3 regions of the Streptomyces sp. NPDC001828 genome follow, and region 1 is predicted to be linked to each of the others. Evidence: riboswitches for the same ligand, from Rfam matches in the RefSeq annotation. Region 1 holds a riboswitch; each other region holds the start of a gene.

Region 1 (5,092 bases):
TCGCCTCGGCCATCAGGACCGGCTCCTGGGCCCGGGTCACCGCCGAGGCCAGCATCACCGCGGCGCAGCCGAGCTCCATCGCGAGCGCCACGTCGGATGCGGTGCCGGCGCCCGCGTCGAGGATCACCGGGACGTTCGCCCGGTCCACGATCAGCTCGAAGTTGTGCGGGTTGCGGATGCCGAGCCCGGAGCCGATGGGGGAGCCGAGCGGCATGATCGCCGCGCATCCCACGTCCTCCAGCTTGCGCGCGAGGACCGGGTCGTCGTTGGTGTACGGCAGCACGGTGAACCCGTCGTCGACCAACACCTCGGCGGCGTCGAGGAGTTCGATGGGGTCGGGCAGCAGGGTGCGCTCGTCCGCGATGACCTCCAGCTTCACCCAGTGCGTGCCGAGCGCCTCGCGGGCGAGGCGCGCGGTGAGCACGGCCTCGCCCGCGGTGAAGCAGCCCGCCGTGTTGGGCAGCACCCGGATGCCGAGCCGGTCGAGGACGGAGAGCACCGAGCCCTGCACGCGCGGGTCGAGGCGGCGCATCGCGACCGTGGTCAGCTCGGTGCCGGACACCGCGAGCGACCGTTCCATGACGTCGAGGCTCGGCGCCCCGCCGGTGCCCATGATCAGGCGGGATTCGAAGGTGGTGTCGGCGATGGTCAGCAGGTCGTCGGCCATGGTCAGCCCCCCTGCACGGCGGTGAGGACCTCGACGCGGTCGCCGTCGTCGAGCGTGGTCGTCGGCCAGGCGCTGCGCGGCACGACCGCCTCGTTGACGGCGGCGGCGACCCCGGACCGGGACGGCGCGAGGGCGGCGACGAGAGCGTCGAGGGTGGTCCCGGAGGCGAGCGCGCGGGGCTCGCCGTTGACGGAGATGGTCATGCGGTCGTCAGCTCCCAGGGTGCGGAGGTGAAGCGTCGGGGGGTGAACGGGCGCGCCTCGTCCGGCAGTTGACCGGTGGTCAGGGTGTGCGCCATGACATCGCCGGTGACCGGGGTGAGCAGCACGCCGTTGCGGTAGTGCCCGGTGGCGAGCAGCAGCCCGGGCAGCGCGGTCGGGCCGAGCAGCGGCGCGTTGTCGGGGGAGGCGGGACGAAGCCCGGCGCGGGTCTCGGTGAGCGGCAGCTCGGTGATCCCCGGCACCAACTCGTGCGCGTCGCGCAGCAGTTGGTAGACCCCTCCGGCGGTGACCGTGGTGTCCCAGCCGAGCTCCTCGCTGGTGGCGCCGACGACCAGCTCGCCGTTCTCGCGCGGTACGAGATAGACGTCGCTGCCCCGCACCACCGCCCGCACGGTCCGGGACAGGAACGGCGCGTAGGCGGGCGGCACGGTGAGCCGCAGCACCTGGCCCTTCACCGGACGCACCGGCGGAAGCAGCTCGTCCGGTACGCCCGCGAGACGCCCGCTGAGGCTGCCCGCGGCAATCACCACCTGGTCGGCCGCGAGCTCGGTGCCGTCCGCGAGGACGACTCCCGCCGCCCGCTCCCGTACCACCGAGAGCCGCTCGGCCCAGCCGTGCGCGAAGCGCACCCCGGCCCGCGTGCAGGCGGCGACCAGGGCCTTGGCCAGGCGGCGCGGGTCGACCTGGTGGTCGCCGTCCACGCGGAGCCCGCCGCGCACGCCGGGCGCGAGCATGGGCTCCAGGCGACGGCAGTCCCGCCCGGAGAGCCACTCCGACTCCAGGCCGCAGCCGGCCTGGAGGGCGTGCAGATCGCGCAGATGGGCGCGGTCGTCGGAGTCGAGCGCCACGGCCAGGGTGCCGCAGGCGCGGTAGCCGGTGTCGAGGCCCGTGACCTCGCTCAGCTCGGCCGCGAAGGCCGGATAGCGCCGGGCGGACTCGACGTTCAGGGCGAGCAGCGTCTGCTCGCCGTAGTGGAGTTCGGTGACGGCGGCGAGCATCCCGGCCGCGACCTGGGCGGCCCCGCCGCCCGGCTCGGGGTCGACGAGCGTGACCGCCAGGCCGCGCTGGGCGGCCCGCCAGGCGGTGACGAGCCCGATGATGCCGCCCCCGACCACGAGGACGTCGGACCCGTTCCCGGGCCCGTTGTGTGAAGAACGCATGGGCGTCCAGCCCCTCCCTTCGCCGGCATGACCCGGATCAGGTTCGTACGGTCGGAGGCCGCCCAGCCTCCCTCTCAGCCCGGTGCGTCCGGGCTCCCGCGAGTGCTTTACGCCTGCCACCATAGCCCGAGCCCCCAGCGCGCAGTAAGGGAGCGTCCGGGTGCCCGAGGGGGGTCCGGCGGGGTCCGGCCCCTTACCTGACAAATAGTCAGCTGCTTATGGTGATCGGGTGAGCGAACAGCAGACGCAATCCGAAGCGCGGCACGTGGTCGTCGTCGGCGCGGGCATGGCCGGCGTACAGACCGCGGTGGCCCTGCGCGAACAGGGCTTCACCGGAGCCATCACCCTCATCGGCGCCGAACCCCACCAGCCCTACGACCGCCCCCCGCTGTCCAAGGCCGTCCTGCTCGGCAAGGCCGAGGGTTCGGCCTTCGAGGTGGACTTCGAGGCACTCGGCGTGGACCTGCGCCTCGGCCTCGAAGTCACCGGGGTGCGCCCCGACGAGCACCGGGTGGTGACCGAGGCGGGCGAGGTCGGCTACGACACCCTCGTCATCGCCACCGGCGCCGAACCGCTCACCCTGCCCGGCAGCCAGGGGGTGCCCGGCGTCCACCTCCTGCGCACCCTCGACGACGCGCGCCGGCTGCGCCCGGTCCTCGACCAGCGGCACCGGATCGTGGTGGTGGGCGCCGGATGGATCGGCGCGGAGTTCGCGACGGCCGCGCGCGACGCGGGCTGCGAGGTCACCGTGGTGGAGGCCGCCGACCGCCCGCTGGCCGGGGTGCTCCCCGCCGAGGTCGCCGCCCCCATGACCGGCTGGTACGCCGAGTCCGGCGCCGAGCTCCTCACCGGCGCCCGCGTCCAGGCGGTCGTGCCGGGCGAGGTGCTGCTCGCCGACGGGCGCCGGCTGCCGGCCGACGCGGTCGTCATCGGCATCGGCGCCCGCCCCTCGACCGACTGGCTGACCGGCTCCGACATCGCGCTCGGCCCGGAGGGCGCGGTCACGGCGGACGCCCGGCTTCGCACCTCGCTGCCCGACGTGTACGCGGTGGGCGACTGCGCCTCGTTCCCCTCGGCCCGCTTCGGCGAGCGCCTGCTGGTGCACCACTGGGACAACGCGCTTCAGGGCCCGCGCACGGTCGCCGCCGACATCGTGGGCGAGGCCCCCACGGACTACGACCCGGTCCCGTACTTCTGGTCCGAGCAGTTCGGCCGCTTCGTCCAGTACGCGGGCCACCACACCGACACCGACGAACTGATCCACCGGGGCGACCCGTCCTCGACCCCCTGGTCCGTGTGCTGGCTCAGGGACGGCGCCCTGGTGGCGGTCCTGGCAGTGGGCCGCCCCCGCGACCTGGCCCAGGGCCGCAAACTGATCGACGCGGGCACCTTGGTGGACCGCTCGAAGCTGGCGGACCCGTCGATCCCGCTGAAGTCGACGACGCTGGCGTAGGGCCGCCGGGTCACCTACAGGGGCGCGGGGAACTGCGCGAGAAGCGAGCACGGTCCGCAGCAGAAAGGAGGTTGGGGGCGCGGGGAACTGCGCGAGAAGCGAGCACGGTCCGCACCAGAACCGAATGAAGCCCCTCCGGCGCTTGAGGAGCGGGGGCCCGGGGGCAGCGCCCCCAGAAGGGGGCCGGGGCGCGGCCCCGAGAGGGGGCCTGGGGGCGCCGCCCCCAGGAAGGGGCCCGGGGGCACAGCCCCCGAGGGACCACCCCGGTACCGAGTGCCCGTGCGAGGTGGCACGCTTGGACCGTGACCGAGATTGACGCAAAGATTGATGCTCTCGTCCCCGCCTGGCTCTACCTCCCCGACATCGCGGAGATGCTGGACGTGGAGGTGACGCGCGTACGGCAGCTGGTCAAGGAGGGCCAGCTCATCGCCGTACGCCGCGGTGAGAACAGGGCGCTCCAGGTGCCCGCCGCCTTCATCGACACCGACAAGGTGGTCAAGGGCCTGGCCGGGACGCTGACCCTGCTGAGGGACGACGGCTTCTCCGACGAGGAGATGCTGGAGTGGCTCTTCACTCCGGACCCGTCGCTGCCCGGCACCCCCGCCGAGGCCCTCAGCGAGAATCGCGGCACGGAGGTGAAGCGCCGCGCCCAGGCGCTCGCCCTCTGAGCCGAGCCCACCCGACAGTGCCGAAAGCCGCGCGGTGTACGGTCCGGTCCACCCGGCCGTACACCGCGCGGCCCGGCCGAAGACGAACACAACGGGGGACCTTCCATGCCCACGGCCCGTGAGCAGCTCGCCGACGCCCGGCTCTACCTGTGCACCGACGCGCGCAAGCGCCAGGGCGATCTGCCCGCCTTCCTCGACGCCGTGCTGGCGTCCGGCGTGGACATCGTGCAGCTGCGCGACAAGGGCATGGAGGCCGCCGAGGAACTGGAACACCTGGCCGTCCTGGCGGACGCCTGCCGCCGGCACGGCAAGCTGCTCGCGGTCAACGACCGGGCCGACGTGGCGCACGCCATCGCCGCCGACGTGCTGCACCTGGGCCAGGGCGACCTGCCGGTGCCCGCCGCCCGCGCGATCCTGGGCGACACCGTCCTGATCGGCCGCTCCACGCACGCGGAGACGGAGGCCGCCGCGGCCGCCGTCGAGCCCGGCGTGGACTACTTCTGCACCGGCCCCTGCTGGCCCACCCCCACCAAGCCCGGCCGCCACGCGCCCGGCCTCGACCTGGTGCGGTACACGGCCTCGCTCGGCACCGGCCGTCCGTGGTTCGCGATCGGCGGGATCGACGCGGCCAACCTGGACGAGGTCCTGGACGCGGGCGCGGACCGCGTCGTCGTGGTGCGGGCGATCACCGAGGCCGACGACCCGGCCGCGGCCGCCGCCGACCTCGCCAAGCGGGTCCGGGAGCGGCTCGGCGCCCGCTGAGGGCCCCTTGCCCGAGGAGGTGCGTCCGAGGGTGTCCATGGGTGTCCGAGGGGTGGACAGAAGTCCGGCAATCGAGACATTTAACCCCGGTTTGGTTGGGCTGCCGGGCCCCCGTGACTAACCTGCCAGTATGGCCCTAGGCACTGCTTCCACCAGGACTG
Region 2 (5,092 bases), on a different contig from region 1:
GCCGGACCAGCAGGCGCACCTCGCCCCGCCGGGAGCCGGGAGGCACCGGCACCTTCCCCCAGGGGGTGGCCGCGACGGCCCCCGACACCGTCGCCGGCACCACGTTCTCGAAGCCGAGGAAGCGGGCCACGAACTCGGAGGCCGGATGCTGCCACACCTCCAGCGGCGTACCGCTCTGCGCGATGCGGCCGTCGCGCATCACCACGACCCGGTCGGCCAGCGCGAACGCCTCGCCCTGGTCATGGGTGACGGCGAGCACCGTCGTGCCCAACCGGCCGAAAAGGGCGCGGAGTTCGAGCACCAGACGCTCGCGCAGGGTGCGGTCCAGCTGGCCGAGCGGCTCGTCCAGCATGAGCAGGCGCGGCGAGGGCGCCAGCGCCCGGGCGAGGGCGACGCGCTGCTGCTCGCCGCCGGAGAGCGCGGCGACGGCCCGTCGCTCCGCGCCGGGAAGCCCGACCAGATCGAGCAACTCCTCGACCCGGCGCGCCTGTTCGGCCCGCGATGTCCCGCGCATGCGCAGCCCGAACGCCACGTTTCCGGCGACGTCGCGCTGCGGGAAGAGCTGGTGGTCCTGGAACATCAGGCCGAGCCCGCGCTTGTGCACGGGGACTCCGGCCTGGTCGGCGCCGCCGAGCAACACCCGTCCCGCGTCCAGGGGTTGGAGGCCCGCGACGACCCGCAGCAGGGTCGACTTGCCGCTGCCGCTGGGCCCCAGCACGCACACCGTCTCGTGGTCGGCGACCTCCAGATCGACCGCGTCGAGCGCGGCCCGCTGTCCGAACCGTACGGTCACACCGTCGAGCTTCAGCATCAGAACTCCCCGCTCCGGTCGGTCCGGATGCGTTCCAGGACGAGCAACGACACCGCGCACACCACCATCAGAATCGTGCTGAGGGCCATCGCCTGGCCGTAGTTGAGGTCGCCGGCCCGGCCGAGCAGGCGGGCCACCGCGACGGGCAGCGTCGGGTGGTCGGGCCGGGCGATGAAGACGGTCGCCCCGAACTCGCCGAGCGAGACCGCGAACGCGAAGCCCGCCGCGACCAGGAGTGCCCGGCGCACCAGCGGCAGGTCCACCTCGCGCCAGGCCCGCAGCGGGGACGCGCCTAGCACGGCCGCCGCCTCGCGCAGCCGTCCGTCCACCGCGCGCAGCACCGGCAGCATGATCCGTACGACGAAGGGCGTGCCCACGAGTGCCTGGGCGAGCGGCACCAGGATCCAGGAGGTCCTGAGGTCCAGCGGCGGTTTGTCGAGGGTGATCAGGAAGCCGAAGCCGACGGTCACGGCGGAGACGCCGAGCGGCAGCATCAGGAGCGCGTCGAAGCTGCGCATGAGGCGGCCGGTGCCGCGCCGGGCGAGGGCGGCCGCCGCGAGTCCGCCGACGACGAGCGCGATGGCGGTGGCGGCGAGCGCGTACTGGAGCGAGTTCCCGATCGCCTCGATGGGCGGCACCAGGAAGCTGCCGTTGTCACCGGCGGCCTGGAGCGCCCGGTAGTAGCCGAATCCGTAGCCGTCGGGGGTGTCGAGGGAGCGCTGGATCAGGACGCCCAAGGGCAGCAGGATCAGCAGCGCGACGACCACGAGGACCGAGGCGAGCAGGGTGCGCTGGGCGGCGCCGCGCGGCCGTCGTGCGGTCTGGGCGGGGTCGACGAGTCTGAGGGCGCTCTCGCGGCGGCGCACCGTCCAGGCGTGCACGGCGAGGATCAGACCGACCGCCGCGAACTGCACGATCGTCAGGACGGCCGCGGTCGGCAGGTCGAGGAGTTCGGCGGTCTGGCGGTAGATCTCCACTTCGAGGGTGGAGAAGGTGGGGCCGCCCAGGATCTGCACGACGCCGAAGGAGGTGAAGGTGAAGAGGAAGACCATGAGGGCGGCCGCGGCGACGGCGGGGCCGAGCGCGGGCAGCGTGACCTTGCGCCAGGCCGCGAGGCGGGACGCGCCGAGGACGCGGGCCGCTTCCTCCTGGCGCGGATCCAGCTGGGACCACAGGCCGCCGACGGTGCGTACGACGACCGCGTAGTTGAAGAAGACGTGCGCGAGCAGGATCGCCCACACCGTGGTGTCCAGGCGTACGCCCCACAGCTGGTCGAGCAGCCCGCCACGGCCGAGCAGAGCCAGGAACGCGGTGCCCACGACGACGGTCGGCAGCACGAACGGCACGGTGACCGCGGCCCGCAGGAGCTGTTTGCCGGGGAAGTCGAGGCGGGCGAAGACATAGGCGCCGGGCAGCGCGATCACGAGGGTGAGCGCGGTGGAGGCGAGCGCCTGCCAGGTGGTGAACCACAGGACGTGCGCGATGTCCGGGTCGGCGAGCACCTCGGTGATCCGGCCGAACTGCCAGGCGCCGTCCGCCTTGAGCCCGCGGCCGACGATGGCGGCCACGGGCCAGGCGAAGAACAGCGCGAAGAACGCGAGCGGCAGTGCCATGAGGCCGAACCGCACGCCGCCGCGGCGCAGCGCACCGCGCCGCGCCGCGTTTGCCCGCGCTCGGCCCGGGGGGCGTTCTACTTCAGGACGAGCGAGGACCACGTCTTGACCCACTGGTCACGGTTCTTGGCGATCTTGTCGGGGGCGACGGTCGTCGACTCCGTGATCTTCGTGCCGAACTTGGTGAACTCCGCGGGCAGCGCCGCGTCCTTGGCGACCGGGTCCACGAACATCTGGAGCGGCATGTCCTCCTGGAACTTCTTGGAGATCAGGAAGTCGAGGAGCGCCTTGCCGCCGGTCTCGTTCTTGGCGCCCTTGAGCAGGCCCGCGAACTCGGTCTGGCGGAAGCAGGTGCCGGTGGCGACGCCGGTGGGGGCTTCGGCCGGCTTCGGGTCGGCGTAGATCACCTCGGCGGGCGGGCTGGAGGCGTAGGAGACGACCAGCGGGCGGTCGCCCTCGGCCTTCTTGCCGCCGGCCGAGCCGGAGAAGTCCGTGTTGTAGGCCTGCTCCCAGCCGTCGACGACCTTGACGCCGTTGGCCTTCAGCTTCTTCCAGTAGTCCTGCCAGCCGTCGTCGCCGTACTTGGCGACCGAGCCGAGCATGAAGCCGAGCCCCGGGGACGAGGTCGCCACGTTCTCCGTGACGAGCAGGTCCTTGTACTCGGGCTTGATCAGGTCGTCGAAGGATTGCGGGGGGCTGAGCTTCTTGTCCGCGAAGTACTTCTTGTCGTAGTTGACGCAGATGTCGCCGGTGTCGATGGGCGTGACCCGGTGCTTGTCCTTGTCCAGCTGGACGTCGGCGGGCACCCGGTCCAGGCCCTTGGCCTCGTACGGGGTGAAGATGCCGTTGTCGAGGGCGCGCGAGAGCAGGGTGTTGTCGACGCCGAAGAACACGTCGCCGCGCGGAGAGCCCTTGGTGAGGATCTCCTGGTTGAGGGCGGCGCCCGCGTCCCCGCTCTTGAGGACCTTGACGGTGTATCCGGTCTCGGCGGTGAACGCCTTGAGCACCGGGTCGGAGGCGTTGAACGAGTCGTGGCTGACGAGCGTCACGGTCTTGCCGCCGGACCCACTGGCCGAGCCGGACGCCTTGCCGTCCGAGCCGCCGCAGGCCGCCAGCGTGGTGACCCCGAGGGCGGCGGCGAGAGCGCCGGCCGCGAGCCTCTTGGTACTGCGCATTTCTTCATTCCTCCTGGAGATGACCAGGAAGAGACGCGGCCCTGCCCGCACGACACGAGGTCGTGCGGGCAGGGCGCAACAGCTTGAGTAATCGCCGAACTTCCTACCCCGAATGACCGGGGCAAGGTTCAGAGGGTCTGCGGTCCGTATCCCTTGCGGGTACCGCACTCTCAGCGCTGTGGCGCTCCCCTGTCGGAATATGCAGATGTTTCCAGCCAGGTTACACGGGGCCCCTGACATGGCCCCGACCGTTCTGCCCTTCGGACTGCGGCGCTGCCGGGCCCGCTCGGGACTACCGCTCGGAGGCGGCGAGCTGCCCGCAGGCCCCGTCGATCTCCTGGCCGCGGGTGTCGCGGACGGTGACGGGCACGCCGTGGGCCGCGATGGCCTCGACGAACGCCTTCTCGTCCTCGGGCCGCGAGGCCGTCCACTTGGAGCCCGGCGTCGGGTTCAGCGGGATCAGGTTGACGTGGACCCGCTTGCCCTTGAGGAGCCGGCCGAGCAGATCGCCGCGCCACGCCTGGTCGTTGATGTCGCGGATGAGGGCGTACTCGATGGAGATGCGGCGCCCGGACTTCTCGGCGTACTCCCACGCGGCGTCGAGGACCTCGCGGACCTTCCAGCGGGTGTTGACCGGGACGAGGGTGTCGCGCAGCTCGTCGTCAGGGGCGTGCAGGCTCACCGCGAGGCGGCACTTGAAGCCCTCGTCGGCGAAGCGGTGCATGGCCGGCACCAGGCCCACGGTGGAGACGGTGATACCGCGCTGGGACAGGCCGAGGCCGTCCGGCTCGGGGTCGGTGAGGCGGCGGATCGCGCCGACGACCCGCTTGTAGTTGGCGAGCGGCTCGCCCATGCCCATGAAGACGATGTTGGACAGGCGTGCCGGGCCGCCCGGCACCTCGCCGTCGCGCAGCGCGCGCATGCCGTCGACGATCTGGTGCACGATCTCGGCGGTCGACAGGTTGCGGTCCAGGCCCGCCTGGCCGGTGGCACAGAACGGGCAGTTCATACCGCAGCCGGCCTGCGAGGAGATGCACATCGTCACCCGGTCCGGGTAGCGCATCAGGACGGACTCGACGAGGGTCCCGTCGTGCAGCTTCCACAGCGTCTTGCGGGTGGTGTCGTCGTCGCAGGAGATGTGCCGCACGACGGACATGAGGTCGGGCAGCAGCTCCTCCTGGAGCCGGCCGCGCGCGGCGAGCGGGATGTCGGTCCACTCCGCCGGGTCGTGGGCGTACCGCGCGAAGTAGTGCTGCGAGAGCTGCTTGGCGCGGAACGGCTTCTCGCCGATCGCGGCGACGGCTTCCTTGCGCTCGGCGGGCGAGAGGTCGGCGAGGTGCCGCGGCGGCTTCTTGGCTCCGCGGGGGGCGACGAAAGTGAGTTCTCCGGGCTTGGGCATGGTTCCTCAAGTGTCTCAGACGTACGGAAAAGGGCTCGCCGTCCTGTGGACGAGGAGCCCTCACCGTTCAAAGCGATAAGAAAACGCAGGTCAG
Region 3 (5,092 bases), on a different contig from region 1:
TCCACCGCGCACGACTCCGTTCTGACAGCCGCCGAGGGCACCGTCCTCGAGCCCTCGGGCGCGGGCGTCGGCGCCGTCGTCGCGGTCCTCGCCCCGGTGCTCGCGGGCACCGCGGCCGCGATATTCCTGCTGGTCGGCTACATCCTGAAGATGCTGAGGCCCCAACCCGCCTTCGCCGACACCATGTTGACGGCCGGCTGGTTCTTCGGCGCGCTGACCGCCGCCGCGATACTCGCCGCCGCCGTCGGACTGCTGATCACCGCCGTGCGCAACGGCGCGACCCAGGTCGTGGCCATCGACCAGGACAGCGAGGCGGACGCCCCGGACGAACGCACCCAGGAGCTCGCCCGCGCCCGCGAGGCCTGGCGCCACGCCCTGTTGGAGCGCGGCATCTACCCGTTCCTGCGCGACGCGCTCGCCGATCCGAGCGTCGATCCCAGCGCCCCCGCGCCACGCCGCCCGATCGGCCGCATTCCCACGCTGGGCTACGACCGCCCGGGCTTCGACAGCCCGGACGAGGGCGGCTCCCCCACCCGCCACGCGGGCTTCACCAGCCCGGACTTCACCAGCCCCGACTTCGGCGGACCCGAGCACCAGCCGGACTGATCCGGCGGGCGCACGCCGCGCCCGGGAGCGGTCCGCTCCCGGGGCAGCGCGAGGGCCGCATCGCCTCAGTCGGCGATCGGCAGGTAGACCCGGTTGCCCGCGTCCGCGAACTCCTTGGACTTCTCCGCCATTCCGGCCTCGATCTCGTCGGACTTCAGGTCGCCGCCGTGCTCGCGCCGGATGTCCTGGGAGATCTTCATCGAGCAGAACTTCGGACCGCACATCGAGCAGAAGTGCGCGGTCTTGGCCGGCTCCGCGGGCAGCGTCTCGTCGTGGAACTCCCGGGCGGTGTCCGGGTCGAGGGCCAGGTTGAACTGGTCCTCCCAGCGGAACTCGAACCGGGCGTCCGAGAGCGCGTCGTCCCACTCCTGCGCGCCCGGGTGCCCCTTGGCCAGGTCCGCCGCGTGGGCGGCGATCTTGTACGTGATGACGCCGGTCTTCACGTCGTCACGGTTGGGCAGGCCGAGGTGCTCCTTGGGCGTGACGTAGCAGAGCATCGCGGTGCCCCACCAGGCGATCATCGCCGCACCGATGCCGGAGGTGATGTGGTCGTAGGCGGGCGCCACATCGGTGGTCAGCGGCCCCAGGGTGTAGAACGGGGCCTCTTCGCAGATCTCCTGCTGCAGATCGATGTTCTCCTTGATCTTGTGCATCGGGACGTGTCCCGGGCCCTCGATCATCGTCTGTACGTTGTGACGCTTGGCGATCGTGTTGAGTTCCCCGAGCGTGCGCAACTCGGCGAACTGCGCCTCGTCGTTGGCGTCCGCGATGGAGCCGGGCCGCAGGCCGTCGCCCAGCGAGTACGTCACGTCGTAGGCCGCGAGGATCTCGCAGAGCTCCTCGAAGTTCTCGTACAGGAAGGACTCCTTGTGGTGCGCCAGGCACCAGGCCGCCATGATCGAGCCGCCGCGCGAGACGATGCCGGTCTTGCGGCGGGCGGTCAGCGGAACGTAGCGCAGCAGCACGCCGGCGTGGACCGTCATGTAGTCGACGCCCTGTTCGGCCTGCTCGATGACCGTGTCCTTGTAGATGTCCCAGGTCAGCTCCTCGGCACGGCCGTCGACCTTCTCCAGCGCCTGGTAGAGCGGCACCGTGCCGATGGGGACGGGGGAGTTGCGCAGCACCCACTCGCGGGTGGTGTGGATGTTGCGGCCCGTGGAGAGGTCCATGACCGTGTCCGCGCCCCATTGCGTGGCCCACGTCATCTTGTCGACCTCTTCCTCAATGGAGGAGGTGACCGCGGAGTTCCCGATGTTGGCGTTGACCTTCACCAGGAACCGCTTGCCGATGATCATCGGCTCGATCTCGGGGTGGTTGATGTTGGCGGGCAGCACGGCGCGGCCCGCCGCGATCTCCTCGCGGACGACCTCGGGAGAGACGTTCTCGCGGATCGCGACGTACTCCATCTCCGGGGTGATCTCGCCCCGGCGGGCGTACGCGAGCTGGGTGACGGCCTGGCCGCCACGGCCCCGGCGGGGCTGGCGCGGGCGGCCGGGGAAGACCGCGTCGAGGTTCTTGAGCCCGCCGCGCGGCGAGGTGTGCTTGATGCCGTCGTCCTCGGGGCGGACCGGCCGGCCCGCGTACTCCTCGGTGTCGCCGCGCCCGATGATCCAGTTCTCGCGGAGCGGGGCGAGACCTCGGCGGACGTCGGTCTCGACGCCCGGGTCGGTGTACGGGCCCGAGGTGTCGTACAGCGTCACGGCCTTGCCGTTGGTGAGGTGCACCTGACGGACCGGCACCTTGAGATCGGGGCGCGATCCCTCCACGTACCCCTTGTGCCAGCCGATGGACTTCCCGCTCTCCGCTGTGCTGGAGGCAGGCGTGCGTGCGTCCTGAATGGTCATGAGACCTACTCCCTACGCCGGCATTACCCGGTAACAGGTTCGGCGGTCGGCGCAGCCTCTTCCGTACGGTTCGTACGGTTTTCAGCGCCCTCTCAGCCCGGTGCTCCGAGCTCCCGCGTGTGCAAAGGTGTCACCACGCTAGCGTCATCACTGGCGCGCTGAACAGAGGGCCCCCTCTGTTCTTGCGATGATCGTGCGGTGACCTCACCAGAACCGCACTCTCCGCACCAGCACGGCGGAAACGGCCACGGGCACGGCCACTCCCACGCGCACGGGCCCGCCGCCCCCGTCTCCAAGCACCTCCGCAAGGTCATCGCCGCCGTGCTGATTCCCTTCTCCACAGCGGTACTTGTGGGTCTCGTGGTGCTCTGGCCAGGGGGCGCCCCGCCGCACCAGCGCACCGGTGTCGGCTTCGACCGTCAGACGCAGCAGGCCAAGGTCATCAAAGTCGACGAAGTCGACTGCAAAACGGTCAACGCCGGTCAGGCTCCGTCGAACGGTGACACCTCCACCGCCGAGAGCCAGCGGGCCAGGACCGCCGAACAGCGCCTGTGCAAGAAGGCCACGGTCGAGGTCACCTCGGGCAAGGAGAAGGGTCGCACCTTCACCGAGATCGTCCAGCCCGACTCCCCGCGCCAGCTGCACACGGGCCAGGGCGTGATCGTCGCGTACGCCCCCGACGCACCCCACGACCTGCAGTATTCGGTGACCGATGTGAACCGCCGGTTCCCGATGGCGCTGCTCGCCGGGATCTTCGCGCTCGCGGTGGTGGCCGTCGGACGGCTGCGCGGGGTGATGGCGCTGGTCGCCCTGGTGGTCTCCTTCGCCGTGCTGACCCTGTTCATCCTTCCGGCGGTGTTGCAGGGCTCCAATCCGCTGCTGGTAGCGGTGGTCGGGGCGAGCGCCATCATGCTGATCGCGCTCTACATGTGCCACGGCCTGTCCGCGCGCACCTCCGTCGCCGTCCTCGGCACCCTGGTCTCGCTGATGCTGATCGGGCTGCTCGGCTCGCTCTTCATCGGCTGGGCCTCGCTCACCGGCAACACCGACGACAACACGGGTCTGATCCACGGCCTCTACCCGAACATCGACATGTCAGGGCTGCTGCTCGCCGGCGTCATCATCGGCTCGCTCGGCGTGCTCGACGACGTGACGGTCACGCAGACGTCGGCGGTGTGGGAACTGCACGAGGCGAACCCGACCATGGGCCCGCGCGGCCTGTACCGGGCGGGCATCCGGATCGGCCGCGACCACATCGCGTCGGTGGTCAACACCCTGGTGCTCGCCTACGCGGGCGCCGCCCTGCCCCTGCTGCTGCTGTTCTCGATCGCCCAGAGCAGCGTGGGCACGGTGGCCAACAGCGAGCTCGTCGCCGAGGAGATCGTCCGCACCCTGGTCGGCTCGATCGGCCTCGTCGCCTCGGTGCCGCTGACCACGGCGCTCGCCGCCCTGGTGGTCTCCGCCGACCGGCCGGGGCCGGCGGCCACCGCGCCGCGCGTGGGCGCAACTCGCGGCGGAGGCGGCCACCGCCGCAAGAAGTAGGGGATCAGCCCGCGTTCTCCTCGGCGAGGATGCGCCCGAGCGCGTCCTCCAGGTGTTCGTCGAAGTCTCCGAGCGTCCACTCCTGACCCAGCGGTACGAGCTTGTCGGTGCGGTCGAGGAAGGCGACGAGCGGCGCCGCACCCGCCCGGAACAGGGCGGCATCGGCACCCACTTGGAGCCGGATGCGTACGTCCGAGAGCTCCTCGGGCTCAGTGGGCTCGATCCTCACATCGCCGTCCCCGGTCGCCCCGTTGATGCCGTCGAGCAGCAACTCCCGACCGAAAGCCCAGGTCACAGGCGCGTCGCCGGGAAGGTGGAAGGTCATGCGCACCGCATAGGGGTCCGTCGCCTCGTACTTCAGCTCCACCGGGATCCGGAAGGAAAGCTCCTCGGAGACGAGGAAGCTCATCATCACTTCTGCCTGAACCGATTCACGCACCGCACGTACCCCGCTCTAGCCGGAACTGGCCAGGAATGATCCCGCATGGCCCTCTTGACGTAATCGTGCTGGAAGCCCAAACAGATCACAAGGAGTGATATTTCAGATACTGATAGAGAGCGCCAGGGAACTGAACAGGCCGCCCACTTCCCCACGTAGCTGCTCGATGGCCGGAATCAGGCGTTCTTCCTGGTGAAGGGGTACGGAAATGGCCATGGTGGCGGCACTGGAACCAGCCGTGATGGGGATCGCCGCGCAGACCGTACCCAGCGCGTACTCCTGCCGTTCGATCACGGGTTGCATACGCTCCGTAGCCGCCAGCCGCTCCAGAAGGCTGCGGCGGTCCCGCACGGTGAAGGGCGTGATGGCCTCGACCGGATGCCGGTCCAGGTAGTCCTCGCGGGTGCGCTCGTCGAGCTGGCTGAGCAGGCACTGGCCGATCGCGTGGGCATGCCCGGTCTCGCGGAAGTCGGCCCACTCCTCGACGGCGGGCGCGGCGGGGGTGTCGGCGACCCCGGCGATCTCGATCTCGCCCTCGCGATAGACGGCGAAGTAGACGGGCACCCCGATGGAGTCCCGCCAGCGCACCAGGGAGTCGGCGATCTTGCTGCGACGATTCTGCAGTGCTCCGCCGTCGGCCAGCCGCTCGGCCGCCGGTCCG

The links. A riboswitch is a leader RNA that binds a small molecule or an ion and turns the genes downstream of it on or off. The one in region 1 is predicted to bind thiamine pyrophosphate.
Region 2: another riboswitch for thiamine pyrophosphate. It lies ahead of ACFYZA_RS18780 (thiamine ABC transporter substrate binding subunit); the one in region 1 lies ahead of thiO (glycine oxidase ThiO).
Region 3: another riboswitch for thiamine pyrophosphate. It lies ahead of thiC (phosphomethylpyrimidine synthase ThiC); the one in region 1 lies ahead of thiO (glycine oxidase ThiO).

The regions. Positions count from the first base shown of each region.
Region 1 is NZ_JBIATV010000002.1:954,062-959,153, forward strand. Features, by position in the region: gene ACFYZA_RS11240 (thiazole synthase) at 1-667, opposite strand, end outside; gene thiS (sulfur carrier protein ThiS) at 670-870, opposite strand; gene thiO (glycine oxidase ThiO) at 867-2,048, opposite strand; TPP riboswitch at 2,046-2,158, opposite strand; gene ACFYZA_RS11255 (NAD(P)/FAD-dependent oxidoreductase) at 2,278-3,501, shown strand; gene ACFYZA_RS11260 (Rv2175c family DNA-binding protein) at 3,804-4,169, shown strand; gene thiE (thiamine phosphate synthase) at 4,275-4,931, shown strand; gene metF (methylenetetrahydrofolate reductase [NAD(P)H]) at 5,062-5,092, shown strand, end outside.
Region 2 is NZ_JBIATV010000006.1:76,088-81,179, forward strand. Features, by position in the region: gene ACFYZA_RS18770 (ABC transporter ATP-binding protein) at 1-811, opposite strand, end outside; gene ACFYZA_RS18775 (ABC transporter permease) at 811-2,424, opposite strand; gene ACFYZA_RS18780 (thiamine ABC transporter substrate binding subunit) at 2,502-3,599, opposite strand; TPP riboswitch at 3,682-3,800, opposite strand; gene rlmN (23S rRNA (adenine(2503)-C(2))-methyltransferase RlmN) at 3,892-4,998, opposite strand; gene ACFYZA_RS18790 (phosphatidate cytidylyltransferase) at 5,089-5,092, opposite strand, start outside.
Region 3 is NZ_JBIATV010000007.1:185,747-190,838, forward strand. Features, by position in the region: gene ACFYZA_RS21125 (hypothetical protein) at 1-606, shown strand, start outside; gene thiC (phosphomethylpyrimidine synthase ThiC) at 672-2,450, opposite strand; TPP riboswitch at 2,443-2,577, opposite strand; gene ACFYZA_RS21135 (YibE/F family protein) at 2,649-3,992, shown strand; gene ACFYZA_RS21140 (SsgA family sporulation/cell division regulator) at 3,997-4,431, opposite strand; gene ACFYZA_RS21145 (IclR family transcriptional regulator) at 4,534-5,092, opposite strand, start outside.